3 regions of the Mesorhizobium sp. Cs1321R2N1 genome follow, and region 2 is predicted to be linked to each of the others. Evidence: riboswitches for the same ligand, from Rfam matches in the RefSeq annotation. Region 2 holds a riboswitch; each other region holds the start of a gene.
The links. Region 2 has a riboswitch for cobalamin ahead of O7A61_RS26195 (aromatic ring-hydroxylating oxygenase subunit alpha). Riboswitches for the same ligand answer to the same signal wherever they lie in the genome.
Positions count from the first base shown of each region.

Region 1 (6,651 bases), on a different contig from region 2:
AAGAAGGGACTGCTGCAGGCGGTTATCGCGCAAATTGATGCGGAAATGGCCGCGCGGGTGAATGAGGTCGCGTCGAGGGCGCCGACCCGCTGGCAGCATTTCGTCGACGAATGCACGACCTACATCGAAATGGCGCTGGAGCCGGAAATCCAGCGCATCATGTTCCGGGACGGTCCGGCCGTGCTGGGCGACCCGGCACAGTGGTCGAATGCCAATGCCTGCGTCGGTTCAATGACCGATCATCTGACCGCGCTGCAACAGGACGGGGTGGTCGTGCCGGGCCTCGATCCCGAGACCGCGGCGCGGCTGATCAACGGGGCGAGCAGCCAGGCCGCGCAGCGGATCGCCAACTCGAACGATCCCGAAGCGACGTCGAGGAAGGTGGTGGCAGCGTTCAAGCAATTGCTCGAAGGCCTGCTCGAGAAGCCGGAGGCGCGGCCAAACTGACCCGCAATCGGGCTCCGCCACCGCTCGCAATTGACAATAGACGGTTTGGGCGCATCCTCCACAGCCACCTCTGGGGGATTCGGGGTATGTGGGATTTCGATATCGGCAGGTCGGTGTCCATCATGATGCGGACCTGGCCTTTCATCGTCTTTCGTATGATCGTCTATTTCGGCATCACGCTGGCCTATATCATGGCCACCGGCACCGGTGCCTCGGTCGGCTATGGCGTCGGCCATATCTCCACCGATCCCGACGGGCCGTTGTCCTTTGCCATGTGGGGCGGGATTGTCGGTTTCGGCCTCGTCTCGATCGCTGTCTACTGGATTCGCGAATACATCCTCTACGTCGTCAAGGCAGGCCATATCGCCGTCATGGTGCATCTGATCGACGGCCACGACGTACCCGACGGCCAGAACCAGATCGCCTATGCGAAAGGGGTTGTGACCGAGCGTTTTGCCGAGGCGAACATCCTTTTCGTCGTCGACCAGCTGGTCAAGGGCGCCATCCGCGCCATCACCGGCCTGCTGGGCGGCATCGCGGCTTTCCTGCCCATTCCGGGCCTGAGCGGCCTGGTCTCGTTCCTCAACACGGTGATCCGCCTGTCGCTGACCTATGTCGACGAGATCATTCTCGGCTACAACATCCGCATCAATTCGTCCTCGCCCTTCGAGACCGCGCGGCAAGGCGTTGTGCTCTACGCCCAGAACGGCAAGATCATGCTCAAGAACGCCGTCTGGCTGGCCGTGATCATGTGGGGGGTCTCCTTCGTCATCTTCCTGCTGATGCTGGCCCCGGCAGCCGCCATTCTTTACGTCATGCCAGGACAGCTCGCCGGTTGGGCCTTCGTTCTGGCCATCGTCTTTGCCTGGGCCTTTAAGGCGGCGTTCATCGAGCCGTTCGCCATCGCCTGCCTGATGCAGGTCTATTTCAAGACCATCGAGGGTCAGGTGCCCGATGCCGCCTGGGACGCCAGGCTGGCCGATGCCTCGTCGAAGTTCCGGGAACTCAAGCGCAAGGCGCTCTCCACCTTCGACGGTTCGCGCTGGGGCACGGCCGGCGCGACACGCTGATCGGTTGGGCTGGCGGGCCCACCGGCAACAGTGCTGAAGCGGGCCACTGTCGATTTGAGCGGCGCTTCGCCTTGCCCACAAAAAGTCTCGCTCATGATCAGGTCGGGCAACGGCAGCCGTCGGCCCCAGCCATGCGTTTCGAGATCCGGTTTTGGCGCGAACTCCGAGACACGGCCGACGCAGAGATAGGCGATCGGCGTCACGTGATCGGGGATGGACAGCAGGCTCTTCAGCGCTTGCGCCTCGATGATGCTGACCCAGCCGACGCCGACTCCCTCGGCGCGTGCCGCCAGCCAAAAATTCTGCACCGCGCAGACCGTGCTGTAGAGATCCATTTCCGGATTGTGCCAGCGTCCCAGCGGCGAGGCTTTCGAGCGCTCGCGGTCGCAGGTGATGCAGATGTTCAATGCGCTTTCGCAGATGCCTTCGAGCTTGAGCTTGCGGTAAAGCGCCCGCCGGTCCGCCTCGATTGCCGGCAGTTCCTGTTCGCGCGCCGCCAAGAACAGATCGCGCACCTCCGCCCGTCGCGCGGCATCGCGGATGACGATGAAATTCCAAGGCTGCATGAAGCCGACTGACGGCGCGTGATGGGCGGCGAGCAAAAGCCGCGCCAGCACCTCGTCGTCGATCGCTTCCGATGTAAAATGGCTGCGGACGTCGCGCCGCGTGAACATGGCGCGGTAAACCGCGTCGCGCGCGATCTGATCAAATCCATCGGCCGTTGGAGCGGTCATAGCTTCCGGCATCGCTTGTCCCCTTGCGATTGCAGCAGTTCAAATTCTCAGAGCGTACTTGTGCGTCCAGGAGGGCGCACGTCGCTCTGATATCATCCGCCTGACCATGCGGATGACGATGCCTGCCAGGCCGGTCTTCTGGCTCGGGATCAACCCACGTCCGGTGCCTTCCCGTCATCGACAGTGGCATTTACCGGCGCGGTCCCCCTCACAGCGTTGGGCACGCCACGGCATCAAACCGTGTTCCCGATTCTCCCGCCAGAGCATTTGCTCCCAAGTGGAATCACTTGGCGTCGCAGAAATGCGGCTAAAACAAACCTCCGGCAGGCACCAGGCAGTGGCGGCGACCTTACGCCGAAGCGCCGGCGACGCCAATGCCCGCAGCGACATGAATGGACGCAGGCGTGATTTTCCCCAGCGATCAAGCCGCAACGCATGGCCATCACGGCGCCGGGGCACTAGATAAGGGGGACATGGCCACTCGTCTCTACACGCACCCGATCTTCCTCGAACACATCACCCCGCCAGGTCACCCCGAGCGGCCCGACCGCTTGCGCGCCATCGAGCGCGTGCTCGACGACGAAGCTTTTGCCGCGCTTGACCGCGCCGAGGCACCGCAAGGCGACGAGGCGACCATCCTCTATGCGCATCCCGCCGATTTCGTCGCGCGCGTGCGTGCCGCCATTCCCGCTGAAGGCCTCGCCCGCATCGACGCCGACACCACCGCCAGCCCGAAGAGCTGGCAGGCGGTGATCACCGCGATCGGCGCCGCCAATGCCGCCGTCGACGACGTCTTTGCGGGCCGCGCCGACAATGTCTTCGTCGCGGCTCGTCCGCCCGGCCACCATGCCGAAAAGACCACGGCCATGGGCTTCTGCTTCTTCAACACTGCGGCTATCGCTGCCCGCTATGCGCAGAAGAAGCATGGTGCGGAGCGTGTCGCCGTCGTCGATTGGGACGTGCACCACGGCAACGGCACGCAGGATATTTTCTGGGACGATCCCTCGGTGCTCTATTGCTCGACGCACCAGATGCCGCTCTATCCCGGCACCGGCGCGAAGAACGAGACCGGCGCCGGCAATATCGTCAACGCGCCGCTGGCGCCGCAGACCGGCAGCGAGGTTTTTCGCGATGCTTTCCTGTCGCGCGTGCTCCCGGCACTCGACAATTTCGCGCCCGATTTGATCATCGTTTCGGCCGGCTTCGACGCGCACCATCGCGACCCGCTGGCGGAGATCAATCTTACCGAGGACGATTTCGACTGGGCGACCGGCCAACTGATGCAGCGCGCCGCACGCCATAGCGGCAACCGGCTCGTCAGCGTGCTCGAGGGCGGCTACGATCTGCAGGGATTGGCATTTTCGGTCGGCGCCCATGTCGGGCGACTGATGAAAGGATGAATGATGACTGGTGAGATCAACGAAGACGTCAAGGCGATGAGCTTCGAGCAGGCACTCGACGCGCTGGAGAAGATCGTCGATGATCTGGAGCGTGGCGACGTGCCGCTCGACCAGTCGATCCGGATCTACGAACGCGGCGAGGCGCTGAAGGTGCATTGCGACCGGTTGCTGAAGGCCGCCGAGGACAAGGTCGAGAAGATCAGGCTGTCGCGCGACGGCAAGCCGGTTGGAACCGAGCCGCTCGACGCGGACTGAGGTCCGGAGCAGGCTTACCGACTTTTGGACACGATCATGATTGAGGATACAACTCGTCCCGATTGAAACGGACAAGAGGAGATACGGAAGCGATGTGCAGAAACATCAAGACCCTGTTCAATTTTGATCCGCCGGCAACCAATGACGAAGTCCGCGACGCGGCACTCCAGTTTGTCCGCAAGCTCAGCGGAACGACGCGACCGTCGAAACAGAACCAGCATGCGTTCGATCATGCGGTCGAAGCCATCGCGGCATCCGCACGCGAATTGCTTGATTCCCTGGAAACCCACCAGCATCCGCGCAATCGCGAAGAGGTGGCAGCCAAACTGAGAGCAAAGGCGGCGATCCGGTTCGCCTGACATGTCCAAAGCGGCCACCGAGCGCTGACCAGGAGAGTTCATGAGCTTCTTCCCGGGGGAAGACCCTGAGGCCGGCGATGCCTTCGCCAGCGACCAGATCGAACTGATGGTCATCCCCAACGCCAAGGATATTGGCGGCTTCGAGGTGCGCCGCGCCTTGCCGACCGCCAAGAGAAGGCTGGTCGGGCCGTTCATTTTCTTCGATCGCATGGGCCCCGCGATCATGCGCGCCGGCCAGGCGCTCGATGTTCGTCCGCACCCGCATATCGGCCTGTCGACAGTGACCTATCTGTTCGATGGTAAGATCAGGCATCGCGATTCGCTCGGCACCGAAATGGTGATCGAGCCCGGCGACGTGAACCTGATGACCGCGGGCCGTGGCATCGTCCACTCCGAGCGCACGCCGCAGGAATTGCGCGGCGCGCCGATGTCGATCTCCGGCCTGCAGACCTGGCTGGCTCTGCCGGACGGCAAGGAAGAGGTTGCACCGGTGTTCGAGAACACAGCGGCGCTGCGGCTTCCAGAGATCGATGCCGAAGGCGTCAGCGGCCGCGTCGTCATCGGTGACTTCCAAGGGTTGCGGTCCCCGGTGCGGGCAGATTCCGACACGCTCTACGCCGATTTGCGGCTGGGGCCCGGTGCCAGCGTCAAAATCCCGGCCGATGCGGAAGAGCGCGCCATCTACACGCTGGAGGGCGAAGTCTCGATTTCGGGCGACGTCTTTCCGGCCGAACGGCTGCTGGTGTTCCGGCCCGGCGACGAGATCGTCATATCGTCGCAAACCGGTGCGCATTTCATGCTGTTCGGCGGCGCCTCGCTCGGTTCGAAGCGCTACATCTGGTGGAATTTCGTCTCTTCGTCGAAGGAGCGCATCGAGCAGGCCAAGCAGGAATGGAAGACCGGCCGCTTCGATATCGTTCCTGGCGATGAGAAAGAATTCATTCCGCTGCCGGAAGGCTGAGCGGTGAGGGGCTGACCATCCGCGTCACCGACACGCATTTACTTTCGCCAGCCGGCGGCCTATCCCGCCGATGAAAAGAGAGTCTGGGCCCAACGTGAACGCAACGCCGCATACGCCGCTTCTCGACAAGGTTCGCGTCCCGGCCGACCTGCGCACGCTGGCCGAGAGCGAATTGCCGCAACTGGCGGCCGAGCTGCGCACCGAACTGGTCGATGCTGTCTCCCACACCGGCGGCCACCTCGGTGCCGGCCTTGGCGTGGTCGAACTGACAGTGGCGCTGCATTATGTCTTCAACACACCCGATGACCGGCTGATCTGGGATGTCGGCCATCAGGCCTATCCGCACAAGATCCTGACCGGACGCCGGGACCGCATCCGCACCTTGCGCCAGGAAGGCGGCTTGTCGGGCTTCACCCGCCGAGCCGAGAGCGAGTATGACCCGTTCGGCGCCGCCCACTCCTCGACGTCCATATCGGCTGGTCTCGGCATGGCCGCCGCCCGCGACCTCTCAGGCGGCCGCAACAATGTCATTTCAGTCATCGGCGACGGCGCAATGTCGGCCGGCATGGCCTATGAAGCGATGAACAATGCGGGCGCGCTCGATGCCCGCCTCATCGTCATCCTCAACGACAACGACATGTCGATTGCGCCGCCGACCGGCGCCATGAGCGCCTATCTGGCGCGCCTGGCTTCCGGCAAGGCCTATATCGGCTTGCGCGACTTTGGCAAGAAACTGACCTCCTATCTCGGCAAGCGGGCCGATCGAGCCATCACCCGCGCGGTCGAACATGCGCGCGGCTACGTCACCGGCGGCACTTTGTTCGAGGAACTCGGCTTCTATCACATCGGCCCGATCGACGGTCACAATCTGGAGCATCTGATCCCGGTCCTGAAAAATGTCCGCGACAACGGCAAGGGTCCGGTGCTGATCCATGTCGTCACCCAGAAGGGCAAGGGGTACGCGCCGGCGGAAGCGGCCGCCGACAAATACCATGGCGTCAACAAATTCGACGTCATCACCGGCGCGCAGGCCAAGGCGCCGGCCAATGCGCCGGCCTACACCAAGGTGTTCGCCGAAAGCCTGATCCAGGAGGGCCGCGATGACGACCGCATCGTCGCCGTCACCGCCGCCATGCCGAGCGGCACCGGCCTCGATCTGTTCGGCGAGGTGTTCCCGTCGAGGACCTTCGATGTCGGCATCGCCGAGCAGCATGCGGTGACCTTCGCCGCCGGCCTGGCGACGGAAGGCTACAAGCCCTTCGCGGCGATCTATTCGACTTTCCTGCAGCGCGCCTACGATCAGGTCGTCCATGATGTCGCGATCCAGAAACTGCCGGTGCGTTTCCCCATCGATCGCGCCGGCTTTGTCGGCGCCGATGGAGCCACCCATTGCGGCGCGTTCGACACCACCTTCCTGGCAAGCCT
Region 1 is NZ_JAPYKP010000031.1:20,669-27,319, forward strand. Features, by position in the region: gene O7A61_RS11230 (TetR/AcrR family transcriptional regulator) at 1-447, shown strand, start outside; gene O7A61_RS11235 (hypothetical protein) at 534-1,517, shown strand; partial or broken gene bluB (5,6-dimethylbenzimidazole synthase) at 1,604-2,263, opposite strand; cobalamin riboswitch at 2,364-2,557, opposite strand; gene O7A61_RS11245 (histone deacetylase family protein) at 2,725-3,651, shown strand; gene O7A61_RS11250 (exodeoxyribonuclease VII small subunit) at 3,655-3,906, shown strand; gene O7A61_RS11255 (DUF2277 domain-containing protein) at 3,999-4,265, shown strand; gene O7A61_RS11260 (pirin family protein) at 4,306-5,226, shown strand; gene dxs (1-deoxy-D-xylulose-5-phosphate synthase) at 5,297-6,651, shown strand, end outside.
Region 1: linked by a shared signal. The riboswitch ahead of bluB (5,6-dimethylbenzimidazole synthase) and the one ahead of O7A61_RS26195 (aromatic ring-hydroxylating oxygenase subunit alpha) in region 2 are both predicted to bind cobalamin.

Region 2 (6,651 bases):
GCTCTCGCTCGGGTTCGACGTCTGGCATCTGTTCTGGACCGAAACCCGCCCCCTGATGACGGCAATCCTGGAGGCGCCCTATCCGCAACCCTACCAGGCCAATGCCGCAACCATGTTCTTCCTGGCGCGCGCATGCGGCGCCGGACTGACGGTGGCCTATGTGATGCAAGCCGTTGCGACCATTGCCGCAATCTGTGCCTCCATCTGGGTCTGGTTGCCTTGGCGGCAGGTCGAGCACGGCGAAAGAGTGGTCCTCACCGCCGTGCTGGCAACGGTCGCGACGCCGTACGGCTACAGCTACGACACGGTCGGTCTTGCCGTCGCCGTGGCCTACCTTTTTTCGACGCGCGCCAACATGCCCCGGATTTTCCTGGCGCTCGTCTGGCTCTACCCTGCCATCGCCCATCTGGTGAACGGTATCGGGCTTGGCATCGGCGTATTGGTGCCCTTGTCCCTGTCGGCATGGATGCTTGCCGACATAAGAGCCCGCGAACGCGAGACCTCGATGATGGCTGACAGCCGGACATCATCGTCATAGAGGAACGACTGCCGCGATTGTGCCCTCGGCTCTTTTTCGTAGGGTGTGCATTTTGAGGCCGATCCGACCGTGCCGGCAAGGCGCGGACCATTCCCGGATCAGTCGAAGGCCGGGCGGATCAAGCCTCGATTTCCAATGCCGACAGTGGCTTTGAACAGCAGGCCAGGATGAAGCCATCGTCGATCTCGTGATCGAGGATGCCGCCATTGTGGCTCATCTCGACGCTGCCGGAGACTTTCTTCACCTTGCAGGTTCCGCACAGGCCGAATTCGCAGGCCGCCGGTATCCGCACGCCCGAAGCACGCGCCGTCTGCAACACGGTCTGGCCGGCGACACAGTCGGCGTCGACGTCCGAAAGCGCGAAGCGGATCGGCGTTGCGGCTTCGACGGGGACAGCCACACCGTCCTGCGCCGGCGCCGCGAATGGCACCGGGATTTCCTCAACGGTCGGCGCGGCAAAGCTCTCCTGATGGTACTTTGCCATGTCGAAGCCGGCGGCTTCGAGCATGCCGCGCACGGCGCGCATGAAGGGGTCGGGGCCGCAGCAGAAGATTTCGCGTTCGCGGAAATCCGGCGCCAGCAGCGGCAGCCGGATAGCGTCGATGCGGCCCATATGGCCATACCAGCCCTCGCGGCTCGACCGTTCCTCGATCATGAAGCCGAGCGACAGGCCCGGCATGTGGCCGCCGAGCAGCTCCAGCTCCTTGCGGAAGATGATCTCTTCCGGGCGCCGCGCGCAGTTGACGAAGCCGACATCGGTCCATGGCGCGCAGTCGTTCAGCCAGCGCAGCATCGACATCATCGGCGTCACGCCGGATCCGGCCGAGATGAACAGATATTTCGCCGCCGGATGGCTGTGCAGTGAAAAGTCGCCGCCTGGTCCATAGGCCTTGACGTGCGAGCCCGGCGCCAGGTGATCGAACATCCAGCGTGTGCCGATGCTGCCCACCTGCGCCTTCACCGTCACCGCGATCGAGAATGGCCGCGACGGTGACGATGACAGCGTATAGGTGCGCATCAGCGGCCCGTCCGGTGTCGGCAATTCCAGCGTCACGAACTGGCCCGGCTTGTAGCGGAACCAGGTCTGGTTGTCGGACCGGAAGGTGAAGGTCTTCACGTCGGGCGCCTCGTCGGTGACGCCGGTCACTTCCAGCACCTGCAACCTGTCGTTCCAGGGCGCCATCTGGTCGAGATGGCGATAGAGGCCGAGATCCGTCATCGCATTCATCCTCTTGTCCCTTTTGTTCCGCGCATGTCCAAAACCGCCGTCTCTAGCGATATGCCTTAGGCAACGCTGCGCAGGGCCGGCCGGCCGCCTTCGGCAAGCCGTGGCCCGATGAAGGATGCGTACCACTCGACGAACTGGATCACGCCGCCCTCATGCATCTCCGAATAGGGGCCTGGCTCGTAGGCCGGCGACAGGATGCCGAAGGCGTTTTCCTCGACGATGCGGCGATCCTGGTCGTTGGTCTCGGTCCAGACATGGGTGAGTTCTGCGAGATCGTAATCGACGCCCTCGACCGCATCCTTGTGCACCAGCCATTTGGTCGTCACCGCCGTTTCCGTGGCGCTGATCGGCAGCACTCGGAAGGTGACGGCGTGGTCGCCCAGGATGTGGTTCCAGGTCGTCGGATAGTGGTAAAGCAGCAACGAACCGATGCGGTTGGTTGAAACGCTGTCGGAAAGATTCCTCTCGACCGCGCGCTTTCCCGTCATCGTGTAGCTGACGGCATCGCGCAGCAGCGGCGCGCGGGTCGCGCGATACTGGCCGGCCGGATCGATGCGGAACTTGCTCGGCAGGCCGGCCGCTTCGCATTTCGCCCAGTGCGCCAGCATCTCCGGGTCGCTGTCGGCGCCTTGGACGCCCGTCACCGTCGGTGCTTCCGGGAAGGTCTTGCAGAGTTCGGGATGGTTGCCGGCGCAATGATAGCATTCGCGGTTGTTCTCCCAGACCAGCTTCCAGTTGCCCTTCTCGATGATGGTGCTCTCGAAGGCGACTTTTGCCTCACGCAGCCGGTGCGGCAAAAGGTAGGGCTCGATCATCGCCCGCATCGGCGCGAAGTCGGCTGGCTCCTTGGCCAGGCAGATGAAGACATGGCCGGCGACGCTTTCGCAGGCGACCGGCTTCAGGCCGAACTGGCTCTTGTCGAACCCATCGGCCATCTGGCGGGCGAACAGCAGCCGGCCGTCGAGCTCGTAGGTCCATTGGTGATAGGGACAGACCAGCTTGGCGGCCGTGCCCTTGTCGGAATTGCAGACGCGGCTGCCGCGATGGCGGCAGGAATTGTGGAAGGCGTTGATCTTGCCCTGCTGATCGCGCACCAGCACGACCGGATAATCGCCGATCTGCATGGTGATGAAGCTGCCCGGCTTGGGCAATTCGCAATCATGGCCGATGAACAGCCAGTCGCGATACCAGATCAACTCCATGTCGAGCTTGAAGTAGTCCGGGTCGGTGTAAAAGGGCTGTTCCAGCGAAAAGCCTTGTCTGCGGCTGTTCAAGAGCCTCAGCATGTCGTTGCGCGCGTCCATGTCCTGTCCTCAGTTTCAAGGACTGAACTGGTGGTGATTGAGGAAGGACTGGGCGCAGATCGGCGAAAAGCCGGACAGACACCATCCGCCTCTTGACCGCCCACCGCGATCAGTCGAGTTCTAGCGATCTCGGGCTGGTTTCCGGGCTCTGGAGTTGTCCCTTGCGGACCATCGCGACACCTTCCCAGGCTTTCGCCCAGTGGTCTCCCGTTGCGACTTGAACTCCACCACCGTTGCGGGGGCAGCGCCGGAATCTGACCGGCTTCCCAATTCTCCGCTCCGTCGTCACGCAGCGGCACCTGAGATGCCTGATCTAACCACGACAGACTTTGCGACATCGGCATGAAAGCGACATCGCATCCATGCGGCGCGACACGCATGCTGGATCGTCATGACAGGCTTGTAGCCGATTGGAATCGCCTTCTGTCGCCAAGCCGCGCCGACCCCTTTGCCGGCAGCAAATAGGTTAACAGTTTCAAAAAGTGACTATTAGAGGAGGCTAAAATCGAACCGAACGGTTCGTTTCTGTTGACGGTGCGTGCAAGACGCTGTGAACGCCGAGCCTCCGACACAGTTGGTGATCAGGACGCTGTTTTAACGTAACTAACTGATATCACAAGATAAAATAAGAGATGCGGAAGGCGCTGGTACAATTTCAAGTGGTGGAGTCATGGTCCACGCTGAACAACTTCGTGATTGGAAACGGCAAGGGTGCTCTCCCACATCGGGGCTGTCCGAACGACGCGATTTAATCCCAAGACACGCCGCTAGACGGACGGAAAAATACTGGAGTACCAAAAAATGAAAAAGATCATTCTCACTGCCGCCGCCCTTCTGGCTGTTTCCGGCAGCGCCTTCGCTGGTAGCGACAATTACGGTTCGAACGGCGCCAACCAGCCTGCTGCCGCGGTGGACAGTTCGTACACCGCTTCCACCTCCACCAAGACGTCGGAGCCTGTTGCTCAGACGCCTGCTCAGGGCAGCGATCGCAACCTCTTCGGCCGCTAACGGCCTGTCCCCACGGATTGGCGGGCTTGCCCGCCGATCCGGCGGAATTCAAGAAATTCAGGAGTACCTAAAATGAACAAGATCCTTATTGCCGCCGCCGCCGTTCTGGCCATTTCCGGCAGCGCTTTTGCCAGCGACAACTATGGCTCCAACGGTGCCAACCAGCCTGCCGCCGCGGTGGACAACTCGTACACCGCGTCGGTCGACAAGTCGGCTCCTGCCAGCCAGGAGCCCGTCCAGCACGGCGCCGATCGCAACCTGTTCGGCAACAACTAACATCTCTTCAAGCAAGGACGGCGCGCTCAGCCCGCCCCTTGAATTCGAAAAAATCGGAGTACCAAAATGAAAAAGATTGTTCTTACCGCCGCCGCTCTTCTGATTGCCGCTGGCAGCGCCTATGCCGGCAACGACAACGTTGGCGGCACCGACATCAACAAGCAGGCGACCGTCAACGTCGACACCTCGCATACGGGCTCGATCCGCAAGAGCGAATCGCCTGTCTACAAGCTGCTCAATTCGTCGGGCGACGTACAGAAGTCCGCCCCTCAGGGCGCAGACCGCAACCTCTTCGGCAACAACTAACCAGCCGTGGTAATATACAAAAGAGAGCGGCGGGCTTGCCCGCCGCTCTCTTTTTGCGTTGTCGAGACAGCTTGTGGTCTCAGGCGGCTTTTGCTTCCGCTTCCTGCAGGGCGAACGACCGTCCATCCGCATCGAAGATATGAAGATCTCCGGCATTGGCGGTCAGCCGCAGCGTCGAGCCGCGCTTGACCTCGACATTGCCCGGCAACTTGGTCACCAGCGGCAGGTCGGCACGGCCGATGTCGATATAGACCAGCTGAACCTCACCGAGCTGCTCGAGATAATCGACCGTCCCCTCGAACAGATAATCGCTGCCACTGGCGATCGCGAGATCTTCCGGCCGCACGCCGAAGCTGACCGCCGCTCCTTTTGCCGAAGCAGGCGTCGCGATCGGTACCGTCGCCTTGCGGCCGCCGACATGACTGACGATGGTCGGATTGCCCGTCTTGTCGACCGCCGCCGGCAGGATATTCATGGCCGGTGAGCCGATGAACTGGGCGACGAAGAGGTTGCCGGGGCTCTTGTAGAGCTCCATCGGCGTGCCGACCTGCTCGATGTGGCCATCCTTCAGCACGACGATGCGGTCGGCCAGCGTCATCGCCTCGACCTGGTCGTGCGTGACATAGATCATAGTCGTGTTGGGCATCGATTCCTTGAGCTTGGCGATCTCGATGCGCGTGGCGACGCGCAGCGCCGCGTCAAGGTTCGACAGCGGTTCGTCGAACAGGAACACTTTCGGATTGCGCACGATGGCGCGGCCGATGGCGACACGCTGGCGCTGGCCGCCCGACATCGCCTTGGGCAGGCGGTCGAGATATTTGGTCAACTGCAGGATCTCGGCCGCCTGCCGTACCCGCTTGTCGATCTCGGCCTTGCTTTCCTTGCCGATCTTCATCGAGAAGGCCATGTTGTCGTAGACGGTCATGTGCGGATAGAGCGCATAGGACTGGAACACCATGGCGATGCCGCGCTTCGACGGCGGCACGTCGTTGACCACCTGACCGTCGATCCTGAGTTCACCCGAGGTGATTTCCTCAAGCCCGGCGATCGAGCGCAGCAAGGTCGACTTGCCGCAGCCCGACGGGCCGACGAAGACGATGAATTCACCCGATTTGATGTCGAGGTCGATGCCGTGGAGAATATTGAGATTGCCGTAGGACTTCTTCACTTGTCTCAAATTGACATCGGCCATTGATTTCCTCCAGTGATTCCTCAGATGTTTCAGCCTATGCGTCCGAACCAAGCGTCGTAACCGCCAAGTTCGACCGAACCGGTGCTCGCCTGCCCGGAAAACCCGTGTCCCGCCAAAGGTTGCAGGGTTCGGTTGCCGAGGTCAACCTTCGCCGATCTGGCGCCCAGATTGAAGACGCAGACGACCTCCTCATTGCCCGCCCGGCGGGTGAAGGCGACGGTGTCGCCCTCGCTTTCGATGAAGGTGATGTCGCCCTTGGCCAGCGCCGGATGGGCGTGGCGGAAGGCGAGAAAGCGCCGGTAATGCTCAAGCAGGGAGGTCTCGTCGCCTTGCTGCACGTTGACCGCCTGCGACAGATGCTTGGCCGGCACCGGCAGCCAGGGTTTTGCCGGGGAGAAGCCGCCATTCCTGGCGCCGCCATCCCACACCATGGGCGTGCGGCAGCCGTCGCGGCCCTTGAATTCCGGCCAGAAGCGGATGCCGTAGGGATCCTGCAGGTCCTCGAAGCGCAGGTCGGCCTCGCCGAGCCCGAGTTCTTCGCCCTGGTAGATGCAGACCGAGCCGCGCAGCGACATCAGCAATGCCGAGATGACCTTGAGATAGGCCGACGGGTTGGCTTCGTCGGCGGCCCAGCGCGAGGCGGGGCGCATCACGTCATGGTTGGAAAATGCCCAGCACGACCAGCCGTCGCTGGCCACCCTGCCAAAGGCTTCCAGCACCGAGCGCACCTTGGCGGCGCTGATCTTTTCCGGCGCCAGGAAGTCGAAGGAATAGCACATATGCACGCGCTTGCCGCCGG
Region 2 is NZ_JAPYKP010000142.1:7,761-14,411, reverse strand. Features, by position in the region: gene O7A61_RS26205 (glycosyltransferase family 87 protein) at 1-538, shown strand, start outside; gene O7A61_RS26200 (hybrid-cluster NAD(P)-dependent oxidoreductase) at 657-1,757, opposite strand; gene O7A61_RS26195 (aromatic ring-hydroxylating oxygenase subunit alpha) at 1,823-3,070, opposite strand; cobalamin riboswitch at 3,186-3,388, opposite strand; gene O7A61_RS26190 (DUF680 domain-containing protein) at 3,872-4,078, shown strand; gene O7A61_RS26185 (DUF680 domain-containing protein) at 4,151-4,354, shown strand; gene O7A61_RS26180 (DUF680 domain-containing protein) at 4,421-4,660, shown strand; gene O7A61_RS26175 (ABC transporter ATP-binding protein) at 4,740-5,852, opposite strand; gene bglA (beta-galactosidase BglA) at 5,882-6,651, opposite strand, start outside.

Region 3 (6,651 bases), on a different contig from region 2:
GCTTGCCAGCAGGAGCACCGCCCCGAACAGCGCGCAGCTTGCGATCAAGCGCAGATGCAGGGAACCGGCCAGCGGCCGCGACAGATGCGGGATCATCAATCCGACAAAGCCGATGACACCGGCGACCGAGACGAGGATTGCCGTCGAGAAGGCGGCCACGAGAAATGTCGTCCTGCGCATGCGGGCCACCGGCACGCCGAGGCTTTCGGCAGCGCTTTCGCCGGCCAGGAAAGCGTCCAGCTTGCGGTGGTTCCACAGCCCGTAGGCCGCGATCGTGCCAGCGCCCACCGCACCCAGCCACACATTGTCCCAGCGCGCCAGCCCGAGCCCGCCCATGGTCCAGAACAGCACCGAATGGGCCGCGCGCTGGTCGCCGGCAAAAACCAGATAATTGGTCAAGGCCGTGAACATGAAGGAGACGGCAAGGCCAGCGAGGATCAGCCGCTCCGGACCTTGCCCCCTCACCCGCGCCACCAGCAAAAGCACGATGGAAGCGGCGAGTATGCCGCCGGTGAACGCAGCCACAGGCAAGGTCCAGATGCCGAAACTGTCGCCGAGGACGGTGATGACGGAAACCGCGCCGGCAGCGGCTCCCGACGACAGGCCGAACAGGAAGGGGTCGGCAAGGTCGTTGCGGGTCACCGTCTGCAAAAGCGCGCCGACGATGCCCAGCCCGCCGCCGACACAGATCGCCAGGATCGTGCGCGGCAGCCGCAGGTCGACGACGATCCTGCCGACCGGACCCGATATCTGAGGTTCATCCAGCCCGATGGAACGGCCAAGGGCGGCGACGACATCGGCTAGAGGTATCAGCGTCGAGCCGTAGGCGATCGACAGCAGCGCCAGCGCGACGAGCGCCACCGCGCCCGCCGTCATGGCCAGCGTGAAGCCCTTGTGCCCGGAAAGCGCGCCGGATTTGTGCTCCCGGGCGAGAGCCATCAGAACGCTTCCGGATGCATCGCCCTGGCGATCTTGCCGATGGCGTCGATGTTCGCCGGTCCTGGCGTCAGCTCGGCGTAACGAAGCGCCACGAAGCGCTCGTTCCTGACTGCGTCCGTCTCTTTCATCGCCGGGTGCGCCTTCAGGAAATCGAGCAGTTTCCTGTAACCGCCGCCGTCCTGATAATCGAGCAGGATGAGGAATTGCGGATTGCGCGCCGCCACCGTCTCCCAGTCCGTGTTGCCCCAGCTCGTGTCCATGTCGGCCATGATGTTGTCGCCGCCGGCCGCCGATATCATGGCGCTGGGGATGGCGAACTTTCCCGCGGTAAACGGCTTGTCCTCGCCGGAATCGTAAAGGAACACGCGTGTTCCCTTGGCGCTGCCGACCTTGGCGATGATATCGGCGAGTTGCGCCTTCCAGCCGGAGACAAGCTTCTCCGCTTCTGCTTCCTTGCCGAAGATCTTGCCCAGCTTTTCGATGTCGCCATAGAGCAGGTCCATGGAGGCGGCCGGGCGGCTCCTGTCGAGATGGACGCAGCTTTCGGTCAGCACCAGCGTCTTGATGCCGTGCGGAGCGAGCGTGTCGGGGGTCACGTCACCGCCAGGCTTCATGCCGTAGCACCAGCCGGCGAAGAAGAAGTCGGGCTCGACGGCGAGGAGGTTCTCCAGCGTCGGATATTTCGGTGCCAGTTCGGGAATGGAACCCTGCTCTGCCTTGAAGTCGGGGCCGACTTTATACCATCCGGTGATACCGGTCAGGCCGACAATAGACGGCTGCAGCTTCAGCGCGAAGGCCATCTCGGCCATGTTGAGATCATGGATGACGGCGCGCTTTGGCGGCGCGTCGAAGGTCAGCGGCTTGCCGCAGCTGTCGACGGTCACGGGGAAGGCAAAGGCCGTCGAGGCCAGCAACGAGAAGACGAGGGACAGGGCGAGGCGTTTCACGGACTTTGCTCCTTGGTTGAACCGTGTCGGATAAGGATGGATTTGATCAGGACGGCGGTGCGGCGCGGTTCGGAAGCTCGAACACCGTCAGTTCGCGGTCCTCGGTGGGATGGCGCAGGCGAAACACGTCGATGCCGAAAATCTCGCGGATCAGCTGCTGCGTCAGCGCCTCGTGCGGCGGCGCCAGCGCATGCAGCCGAGCCTCGTTCATCACCGCCACCTTGGTGGCGAAGGGTGCCACCAGCGTCAGATCGTGCAGCACCGCGATCACGGTCATGCCGAAGCCGGCCACCAGTTCGAGCAGTTCCGCGCGGGCGCGCGGATCGAGGTGGTTGGTCGGCTCGTCGAGGAATAGGATTTTGGGCTTCTGCGCGATGGCGCGTGCAAGCTGGGCGCGTTGGCGTTCGCCACCAGACAGCGAGCCGATGGTCCGGCCGAGCAGCGGCAACAGGCCGGTCCGCCGCAGCGCATCCACGACAATGTCGCGTTCCTCGCCGCGGCGCCTCAGGCCGGCATGCGGGACGCGGCCAAGCTCGACATAATCGATCACCGCCAGCCGTGGGTCCGGCTGGTCTGTCTGGCCCACGACGGCGATATGCAGGGCCCGCTCGGCGGGTGAAATCCTGTCCAGGCGTCGCCCGCCAAGCTTCACCTCCCCCGAGCTTGGCCTGAGCATGCCGGACAACATGCGCAGCAGCGTGGTCTTGCCGGCGCCGTTGGGGCCAATGATGGCGAGGCGGTCGCCTGACGTCACCGACAGGCTGACCGCATGGACCAGATGCCGGCCATTCGCCATCGCGCCCAAGTCGCGCGCATCGAGAAGCGGCGCTGTCACCGATTGCCATCCGCCAGCTTGCCGGGTCCCGGGATGCGGGCCAGCGTCTTGCCGGCTAGGCGCGGCGGACGTTGTCCGGAATTGCACCAGCCGTCGGGAAGCGAGGCGTAAAGCCTGGCAAACCGCACGAGATCGGCAGCGTCGGCCTGCGCATCGACCGACCCGAAGAGATAGGCGGCCTTGCCAGGCGCCTGGAAAGCCACCACCAGGGGACGCGCGCAACCCGCCATGCAAGCCACGCCCTCGACCGTGAAACCAAGCGCCACGTCAGGCTGGGCCGAGAGGCGGGAGCGCAACTCGGTGCACAAACCTTCGCCCGACCTGACGCCGGTCGGCACGTCGCGGCAAAGGGTGCACACGATGATCTGGTGCATGGGTCCGGGGTGAATATGATCGATTGCGCCGTCCAACTTCCCGTCACTTTCAAAACTGGCGACGGAAGGATGTTGGTCGACCGGCCGACAAGACCGATGTCCACGTTTCCTCCCGGCACACCCCGTCCGGTCAACTCAGTGATGGCAGGTCTCCTGGCTCACGGGTCTCTGCGCAATCCTGCCTTCCCAGCCTTGCCGGCCAGTGGCGTTCCGGATCTTGCTCGCCGCTTACAGTTGCGGGGGCAGCCGCGGCCTCGACCCAAAATCGGATCTCACCGCGTTCCCTTTTCACCCCTCGCCTTTCGGCTCGGGGACCATCACGAGTCGCAGCCTAGGCCGCGCGCGGCGGCGAGGCAAGCCGATCGTTTGTTTTGTTATAACAGAACCAACAAATGGTCAATCGCTGTCGCGGGCGATCAGTTCCAGCGGCCAGACCTCCCTGATGGTCTCTGGCCCGGCGGCCCCCGCAAAACCCGGCAGCGACGCCAGCAGCATTTCGGCGAGCCGCCGTCCCATGGGCTGCAGCGCCGGGCGGAAAGCGGTCAACGCCGGCGAGAAATAGCGGCAGAGCGGCGTATCGACGATGACGGTCACCGCCATGTCGTGACCCGGTTTGATGCCCATCTCGGCCAGCGCCTTGCAGCCCCCAAGCGCCATTGCGTCATTGTTGAAGATGATGGCGGTCGGCGGGTCCTTGCGCCGCATCACCTGCGGTGTCACTTCGTAGCCACCGGCCTCGTTGATGAAGCCGCCGGCAATCAGGCCGGGATCGACGGCGATGCCATGCCGGCGCAAGGCCTTGCGGTAGCCGTCGAGGAACAGATAGCCGAAATTCAGATCGAGCGACGGGCGGATGGCGGCGATCCGGCGATGGCCGCGCGCCACCAGCCGATCGACCGCGTCGGCGCCTGCTTTTTCGAAATCGAGATCGAGCGAGGGGTAGGCCTTGTCGCCGGAGCGGCTGCGGCCGAGCGTGGCGAAGGGGAAGCCGGCCTGGGTCAGATAGTCGATGCGCTCGTCCTCGCGCCGCGTCCAGGCCAGCACAACCGCATCGGCACGGCGCGTCTCGACGACACGCCGCAGGCGCTCCTGCTGATAGTCGCCCGGCGCGCCCATCACCACGATGAGATCCAGCCCGCTTTCGGCGAGCCGGCCCTGCAATCCAGTCAGGAACGGAATGAAGAACGGCTCGCCGTATTCCTGGTCGCCCGGATGCGGCTGCAGCATGAATGCGATCGAGTGGGTAGCGCCTTGCCTGAGACTGCGGCCGGACTGGTTCGGCGAATAGTTGAGAGCCCTGGCCGCCTCGAGAACGCGCTGGCGCGTGTGGGCATTGACGTCGGCGCGGCCGTTGAGGGCGCGCGACACCGTGCCGATCGAAATGTTCAGGTGACGGGCAAGGTCGTGAATGCTGGACGCCAAGTGACTCTCCCCCTTGCTTGGCTAGCACCGGTGGCCGCCCTGGCCAAGGCGCAACGACGATTTTCATGGGCGGCCGATTGACATTCTACGCCTTCGGGTGTGTTCTCGTAAACGTTTACGGAAAAACGTTTACGGTCACGTCGTGAACGCCGGGACGATCGGCCTGGAGGGGCCGAGAGGAGGAGCGCTGGATGATCGACGCCGTTCTGGTCGGCTGCGGAGCGATGAGCAAGGCCTGGCTCGATGCCGCGCGGCAAATCGACGGGCTCGCCATTGTCGGCCTTGTCGATCTCGATGCCGACAGGGCGAAGGCCAGGGCTCGCGAATACGACCTTGGTGGTGCCGTCACCGGCACCAGTCTCGACGCCGTGCTCGACCAGACCCGACCGCAAGCGGTCTTCGATGTGGTGGTTCCCGCCGCCCGGCGCGACGTTGCGTTTTCCGCCTTTGCCCATCATTGCCATCTGCTGACGGAAAAGCCGCTCGCCGATAGCCCGGAGAATGCCCGCGCCATCGTCCAGGCCGCCCGCCAGGCCGGGCGCATCCATGCTGTCGTCCAGAACCGCCGCTATGTCACCAATGTCAGGCGCATCCGGAGATTTCTGGACTCCGGCGCCATCGGCAAGCCGACCAGCATCCACGCCGACTTTTTCGTCGCACCACATTTCGGCGGTTTTCGCGAGGAGATGGCCCATGTGCTGCTGCTCGACATGGCGATCCACACATTCGACGCCGCCCGCTACATGGTCAATGGCGAGCCGGCCGGCGTGCATTGCCAGGAATGGGAACCGGCCAATTCCTGGTACCGACAGGGCTCGTCGGCCAGCGCGGTCTTCGATCTCGGCGACGGCAAGGTCTTCACCTATGCGGGCAGCTGGTGCGCGGCCGGCTTCCGCACCAGTTGGGAGGGCAGCTGGCGCGTCGTCGCCGAGCGCGGCAGCCTGATCTGGGACGGCCATGACGGGTTGAAGGCGGAAGTGGTGGTGCCGGGCCGCGACGGCATGTTCGACAAAATTCAGCCAATCGAGGTGCCCGCGCTCGATCCCGCCTGCCGCGTCGACGGCCATCTCGGTATCATCAGGGATTTCATGCGCGCCATCGAGACCGGCACCGAGCCGGAAACGCGCGGCGCCGACAACATCAAGAGCCTGGCCATGGTCTTTGGCGCCATCGAGAGCGCCGAAACCGGACGCCGCGTGATGATCGCAAAGGAGGCACAATGATGCCAAACCCGCTCCTCGACATCAGGATCGGCACCATGGTGCGGGCCAACCTCGACGACCCGGCCGCCTATATCAAGGCAATCCTGCCGCTCGGCTTCGAGAGCATCCAGCCCTTCTTCTGGCAGACACTGGGCGGCAAGGACCTGCCCCGGCTGGCGGGCCAGATCCGCGAGGCGATCGGCGATGCCGATGTCACGGTGTCGTCGCTCGGCGTGTTCGGCAATCCGCTGGAGGGCGGCGATGTCGACCGTAGCGTGCTCCAGGCCTGGGAGACGGTCATCGACAATGCGCATTTGTTCGGCGCCTCGATGGTCTGCGGCTTTACCGGCCGGCTCCGCGGCAAGCCGCTGACAGACAGCCTGCCGCGCTTTCGCGAGGTGTGGGGGCCGCTGGCCAGGCGCGCCGCCGACAAGGGCGTTCGCATCGCCTTCGAGAACTGTGCGATGGACGGCAACTGGGCTGCTGGTGACTGGAACATCGCCCACAATCCGGACGCCTGGGAGCTGATGTTCAACGAGTTGCCTGACGACAATCTCGGCCTCGAATGGGAGCCTTGCCACCAGCTCGTCTATCTGATCGATCCGATGCCGCAGATCCGCAAATGGGCGCCGCGCATCTTCCACGTCCATGGCAAGGACGCGACGGTGCGCTGGGACGTCATTCGCGAGCACGGCGTGTTCGGCCGGCTGTCGTTCGTACAGATGCGCACACCAGGCTTCGGCGACAGTGACTGGACGCGGGTGATCAGCGAATTGCGGCTGGCCGGCTACAAGGGCGCGATCGACATCGAAGGCTGGCACGACCCGGTCTATCGCGGCGACCTCGAGATAACGGGGCAGGCACGCGCGCTGGAGTATCTCAAGCTATGCCGGGGAGGTGCGAGCTACCTGCCAAATCCGGCGTGAGGACCG
Region 3 is NZ_JAPYKP010000065.1:21,078-27,728, forward strand. Features, by position in the region: gene O7A61_RS17680 (FecCD family ABC transporter permease) at 1-939, opposite strand, end outside; gene O7A61_RS17685 (ABC transporter substrate-binding protein) at 939-1,886, opposite strand; gene O7A61_RS17690 (ABC transporter ATP-binding protein) at 1,933-2,721, opposite strand; gene O7A61_RS17695 (DUF1636 family protein) at 2,718-3,095, opposite strand; cobalamin riboswitch at 3,222-3,429, opposite strand; gene O7A61_RS17700 (LacI family DNA-binding transcriptional regulator) at 3,492-4,517, opposite strand; gene O7A61_RS17705 (Gfo/Idh/MocA family protein) at 4,709-5,740, shown strand; gene O7A61_RS17710 (sugar phosphate isomerase/epimerase family protein) at 5,737-6,645, shown strand.
Region 3: linked by a shared signal. The riboswitch ahead of O7A61_RS17695 (DUF1636 family protein) and the one ahead of O7A61_RS26195 (aromatic ring-hydroxylating oxygenase subunit alpha) in region 2 are both predicted to bind cobalamin.